Regions from separate parts of the Klebsiella sp. NPDC088457 genome, predicted to be linked through region 1. Evidence: riboswitches for the same ligand, from Rfam matches in the RefSeq annotation. Region 1 holds a riboswitch; the other holds the start of a gene.
What was found. A riboswitch is a leader RNA that binds a small molecule or an ion and turns the genes downstream of it on or off. The one in region 1 is predicted to bind thiamine pyrophosphate.
Positions count from the first base shown of each region.

Region 2: linked by a shared signal. The riboswitch ahead of thiC (phosphomethylpyrimidine synthase ThiC) and the one ahead of ACI2JR_RS00145 (TenA family protein) in region 1 are both predicted to bind thiamine pyrophosphate.

Region 1 is NZ_JBJDNH010000001.1:26,203-29,409, reverse strand. Features, by position in the region: gene ACI2JR_RS00150 (ABC transporter ATP-binding protein) at 1-609, opposite strand, end outside; gene ACI2JR_RS00145 (TenA family protein) at 606-1,301, opposite strand; TPP riboswitch at 1,368-1,469, opposite strand; gene ACI2JR_RS00140 (hypothetical protein) at 1,783-1,923, shown strand; gene ACI2JR_RS00135 (VOC family protein) at 1,946-2,317, shown strand; gene ACI2JR_RS00130 (hypothetical protein) at 2,481-2,897, shown strand; gene ACI2JR_RS00125 (RNA polymerase sigma factor) at 2,903-3,207, shown strand, end outside.
Region 2 is NZ_JBJDNH010000051.1:6,664-9,870, reverse strand. Features, by position in the region: gene thiC (phosphomethylpyrimidine synthase ThiC) at 1-1,108, opposite strand, end outside; TPP riboswitch at 1,195-1,295, opposite strand; gene rsd (sigma D regulator) at 1,349-1,846, opposite strand; gene nudC (NAD(+) diphosphatase) at 1,941-2,714, shown strand; gene hemE (uroporphyrinogen decarboxylase) at 2,755-3,207, shown strand, end outside.

The DNA of each region.
Region 1 (3,207 bases):
CGGCGGCGAAAGCACCAGCAGCCGATGGCTGAGCCGGCAGGCTTCCATCGGGTCGTGGGTGATGAGCACCACGGTACGATTCACCAGCAGCCCGGCGGCCAGGTTCTGGATTCGCGTGCGGGTAATGGTGTCCAACGCCGAGAACGGTTCATCCATTAAAACAATGGGGCGATCTTCATACAGCGTGCGCGCCAGCGCCGCCCGCTGTCGCATTCCGCCGGAGAGCGAAGCCGGGCGATCGTCGGCGCAATGGCTGAGGCCCACCTGCTCTAATAAGGTCGCCACTCGCTGGCTGTCGACCCGTTCACCGCGAAGCCGGGCGCCGAGCGCCACGTTATCGCGTACGCTCAGCCACGGATAGAGCAGATCTTTTTGCCCCATCCACGCCAGCCGCTGCGCAATGGGGAGCCCATCGCTGGCGTGCACCTGACCGTGAGTCGGGGAGGCTAATCCGGCGATAATCCGCAGCAGGCTGGTTTTGCCGGCGCCGCTGGCGCCCAGCAGCGAAATCCACTCTCCGCCGGGAATATCAAATGACAGATCCGTGAAAATCACCCGCGAACCGAAGCGCAGGCCTAACTCCCGGACCTGAATCGTGGGGGCATTCACGCCTGACCCTCCGCCGCGGCATTCAGCCCCATCTGCCAGAAGTTTGCTTCCAGGCGAGCGGCGGTGGTGAAAATGGTGCTCAGCTCGGCGAACCGCGCTTCGCCGCCGCGCTGTTGCCAGACGGTTTCCAGCAGGCCGACCGCGGCATTGACGCCGTTGAGGTAGCCCTCGTCGCCGTAGTTACGAATCCACGAGGCGTACGGGTTATCGCTGAGACGGGTGGCGGGGTCGTGAAGCAGACCGAGGCCGATTTCGGCATAGCCGGCGACGCAGGGCATCAGCGCCGTCAGGAGATCCAGCGCATCGCCGGAATGGCCGATATCCAGGACATAGCGAGTGTAATTGACCGTCTCCGCCGCTTTGTTTTCGCCGGCCATAGTGGCTTCATCGAGCCCCCAGCCCGCACAATAGCCGACATGCAGCGGCAGCTCGCCAAGGATGGCATTCATCGAGGCGGCGGCGGCGCGCATTTCCGGCAGCGTACGCAGCTTACTGACCAGCAGGGCGTAGCTGCGGGCAAAATGGATCAGAAACAGGTAATCCTGAGTCAGATAGCGTCGGAAGGCGATTTCGGGCAGGGTGCCATCGGCAAGCTGGCGTAAGAAGGGATGCGCAACGTAGCGTTCCCAGTCGCGACCGGCCTGCTGGCGCAGACGACCATAAAGACCTTGGGTAAAAACGGGAAGAATCACAGGACCTCCTGATACAAGGGGAGATCCGGGCGTGCAGAAGTATGAACAGGCAATGGCGGTAAACTGGCAAAATTGCCGACCCGTCCCTTCGCTGGCATGACCCAGATCAGGTTCAAAGGGTTCGGCTTACGCCATCTCAGCCCTCACGGGACACCCCTCGGTTGCGTCATGTTATACGGCATTCATTTTTTGATTACAATCCCGAAAGCGGTCGCCAGCGTCGCTCGGTTTGTGACGTTGTCACGAATTTTATTCGTAGAAAGCCTTTCGTCGGCAGCCTGTTGGCGTTTATATGGGCCATGCAGGTGGTTAAACCCCGTTTTTTGTCCAGAATGAAAGACAACGCCCGGCTGAAAATGAGGGCCTGATAATGCTACTGGCTATAGTCTGGACAAAGCGCGGTATACCGCCAGCAATGAAGGGGGTAATACAGTGACGTTTTATCTGGCGCAAGGCGACCGAATGTCAGGAGATAAACCGCGTGCAGCCCGATGCAAAGCCTGCCCTGAACGATGTTTGTGCTGAGAACATGATCGGCATCTATCAACAATACGCGCAGCGCCGGGCAAGCCTGCGCTCCAGGCCGCTGTTTGAAAAGCGCTGGCTGGGCCATCCGTTGTAACATATCAGCATGGAGGTGAAAAATGACCGACTCAGGACTAAAACCTTTTGCGTTTGTGCTTGCCGTCCCCGATCTGCAAAAAAACGTCGACTATTTTCGCGATGCGCTGGGTTTTACCGCGCAGTGGCCGCAAGGGGCGGACTGGCAGTTGATGGTCCGCGACGGCGTCAGGCTGATGCTCGGCCATTGCCCGGATGCCATCAGCCCCTCAGCGCTGGGCGACCACAGTTATTTTGCCTACCTCAACGTCGCCGATGTTGATGCGCTACACGATGAATGGCGGCAGAACGGGGCGCTTATCCTGCAGCCGCCGGCCGATAAGCCCCACGGCATGCGTGAATTTTTGCTGGCCACCCCCGATGGCCACCGGCTGATGGTCGGACAGGAGATTTAGCGTATTGCCGACGGTTTCGGTCGTTTATCAATAATATCAATCCGCTATGCGCCATAGCCAAGCGTATGCGTTGATTTTGTCATTTTCCTGGCAATATTTCCGTTGCTCATTCGTCTACCTCTCCACCTATCACGATTCACTACTGTAATGAGGTCATACGATGATGAGAGGTTTTGATATGCACGGGCACCACCGCGGTCGCGGCTTCGGTGGCCATCGAATGGCGAAGCCGCTGATCGTGGGTGTGGCGCTGATCGCCATCCTCGGGCTGCTGGTGATGTCGCTGTGGAACGCGCTGCTGCCGGCGATTCTCGGCGTCAAGAGCATCGGCTTCTGGCAGGCGCTGGGCATTCTGGCCCTGTCGCGCATTCTATTTGGCGGCCTCGGTTTTCGCCCTGGAATGTTCGGTATGGCGCGCGAACGGCGGCGGATGCACGAACGTTGGATGAACATGAGCCCGCAACAGCGTGAAGAGTTCGTTCAGCGCTTCAGCCAACGCGGGCCGTGCGGCTGGCGCGAGCGGCGGGAGGGGAAAGCCCCGCCGCGGGATGACGCCGCGAAAACGACGCCTGTCGAGTGAGCGAGATGAAAACCGGGATGGCGGGGGAGTCGCTGCTTATTTCGGCGCTTAACGCCTGCCGGTCACGGCTGAAAGCCTTCATTCGCGGCCGAACCTCGGTGCGCGCTGATGCGGATGATATCCTGCAGGAAGTCACTTACCAGCTGATGACCGTGGAACAACCGGTGGAGAACGTGGCTGCCTGGCTGTTCCGTGCGGCGCGCAACGAAATGACCGACCGGGCGCGCAAAAAACGCGAGCTGCCGCTCGCGGGCTATTTTAGCGCTGCAGAGGAGGGCGAGCGGCCTGAAGATGAGATCTCAGAGACGCT
Region 2 (3,207 bases), on a different contig from region 1:
TTTCCTGATGATGCGACAGGCACCACTTCGCCATGATTGAGCCGCCGCGGGAGACAATGCCGGTCAGACGTTTGGCGGTCATCGGTACGTAGCGCAGCAGGACGCCGGCATGAATGGTGAAATAGTCGACGCCTTGTTCCGCCTGTTCCAGCAGAGTGTCGCGGAACGCTTCCCAGGTGAGGTCTTCGGCAATGCCGTTCACTTTCTCCAGCGCCTGATAGATGGGGACGGTGCCGATGGGCACCGGGCTGTTACGCAGGATCCATTCGCGGGTTTCGTGAATATAGCGGCCGGTGGAGAGATCCATCACCGTGTCGGCGCCCCAGCGCGTTGACCACACCAGTTTTTCGACCTCTTCTTCGATGGACGATGTCACCGCCGAGTTGCCGATGTTGGCGTTAACCTTCACCAGAAAATTGCGCCCGATGATCATCGGTTCCGATTCCGGGTGGTTGATGTTGGCAGGAACGATCGCGCGGCCGGCGGCCACCTCATCGCGGACGAATTCCGCGGTGATGTTCTCCGGTAAGCGGGCGCCAAAGCCTTCCCCCGGGTGCTGGTGGCGCAGCACTTCGCTGCGAATACGCTCCCGGCCCATGTTTTCCCGGATGGCGATAAACTCCATCTCCGGCGTAACGATTCCCCGACGGGCGTAGTGGAGCTGAGTAACGCATTGCCCCGGCCTGGCTCGTCTCGGCGTCAGCAGGCCGCTAAAGCGCAGCGCATCGAGGCCCTCATCGGCGAGACGCTCTTTGGTGTAGAGGGAGCTGCGGTCGTTTAACGGCTCGCTATCCTGCCGCGCATCGATCCACGGCTGGCGCAGCTTTGCCAGCCCCTGCCTGACATCGATGGCAACGTCTGGATCGCCATACGGGCCGGAGGTGTCATACACCGGTATCGCTTCGTTATCTTCATACTGCGGGTTGGTTTTGTCGCCGCCGGTCAGCGTGGGGCTAAGCTGGATTTCGCGCATCGGCACGCGAATATCATCCTGCGAGCCCTGAATATAGATACGCCGTGAACGGGGGAAGACGCTGCCTTCGAGGGTATCAATAAAGCGCTGCGCGCGTTCGCGCTGTTCTCTACGGGTCAGTTTGGTTGCAGACATAGCTCATTCCAGATGAAAAAGGACATGGCTTGTCAGACGACGGATGGAGTAACAGATGCGATCGGTCCTGGATGGACGGTCGCTTATAGCAGTTTACTCTTGTTCCCTTCGCAGGTATTAGCCTGATCAGGTTCCGCGGATCCCGAATAAACGGTCTCAGCCAGTTAAGGCACTCCGACAAGATAAAACCCCCTCCAGCGAGGGAGAATGTATGTAAACTACTCGTTAACGGCTCACAACTCAAGCAGTCGGCGTGATATTGTCGCTGATGTTGTCTTCCTGGTTGTGGGAAACGGCGAGGGCGATCAGCTTATCTTCCAGCGCAAATCGCGCTTCCAGCGCTTCGCCAATATCGGAAAGCGCCTGCTGGAACTCCAGATAGTTATCGTGATCGATGGCGTTTTCGAGGCAGGAATCGTAGTAATCCATAATCTGCTGGGTATTGGCTTCCAGCTGCGGATAGAGCTTCGTGGCCGCCAAAAGTGGCGTGTCGCCTTCCATTTCGCCAAGAATACGTTCATAAATACTAAAATGGCCGGAGGAGAGGTAATCCACCAGGCTTTGGCAAAAGTTATCCAGCGCCTTTTCGTTAAGCCGCATAAAGGATTCTTTACCCGGTTTCAGGCCAACCAGCTTGTAGTAAGCCACGAGCAAATGCTTACGTACATGCAGCCAGCGATCGACCAGTTTATTACTGCCTCCAAGACGTTCCGTTAGGTTTTCCAGCTGGTTTAACATGGTTGACTCCGCAAGATTAAGAAAAATAACGTTGCTCACCAAAATGTAAATATAATGTTAAAAGTGCCAGTAAAACGAAGGTAGTGCAATAGATATGGATCGTATTATTGAAAAATTAGATCGCGGCTGGTGGATCGTCAGCCACGAACAAAAATTATGGTTACCCGACGGGGAATTACCACATGGCGAAGCGGGAAATTTCAATCTTGTCGGACAGCACGCGCGGCATATCGGTGAATGGCAAGGAGAAGCGGTATGGCTGGTGCGCCAGGATCGTCGGCATGATATGGGATCGTTGCGTCAGGTGCTGGATCAGGATCCGGGGCTGTTTCAGCTGGCGGGGCGCGGCATCCAGCTGGCCGAGTTTTACCGCTCGCATAAATTCTGCGGCTACTGTGGGCATCCGATGCAGCCAAGCAAAAGCGAATGGGCGATGCTGTGCAGCCACTGCCGCGAGCGCTATTACCCGCAAATCGCCCCGTGCATGATCGTGGCGATTCGCCGGGACGACTCTATTTTGCTGGCGCAGCATACCCGCCACCGCAACGGCGTACATACGGTGCTGGCCGGGTTTGTCGAAGTGGGAGAGACCCTGGAACAGGCGGTTGCCCGCGAGGTGATGGAAGAAAGCGGCCTGAAGGTGAAAAACCTGCGCTATGTGACTTCCCAACCGTGGCCGTTCCCGCAGTCGCTGATGACCGCGTTTATGGCGGAATATGACAGCGGCGAGATTGTTATCGATAAGAAAGAGCTGCTGGAGGCGGGCTGGTATCGCTACGATGATTTACCGCTGCTGCCGCCGCCGGGAACCGTGGCGCGCCGGCTGATAGAAGATACCGTGGCAATGTGTCGGGCCGACTATGAATGACGTGATACAATGACGGCCTGACGCATTAAGGAACTGCAAAATGACCGAACTGAAGAACGATCGTTATCTGCGTGCGCTGCTGCGCCAACCCGTTGATGTGACCCCGGTGTGGATGATGCGCCAGGCTGGCCGCTATTTACCGGAGTACAAGGCCACTCGCGCAGAAGCGGGCGACTTTATGTCTCTGTGTAAAAATGCCGGGCTGGCCTGTGAAGTCACCCTGCAGCCGCTGCGTCGCTATGCGCTGGATGCGGCGATCCTCTTTTCAGACATTCTGACTATTCCGGACGCGATGGGGCTGGGGCTCTATTTCGAAGCCGGCGAAGGTCCGCGCTTCACCTCGACCATTACCGGCAAAGCCGACGTCGACAAACTGCCGATCCCCGATCCGGAAGATGAACTCGGTTACGTGATGAATGCGGTACGCACCATTCGTCGTGAGCTCAAAGGTGAGGTTCCGCTGATTGGCTTCTCCGGCAGCCCGTGGACCCTG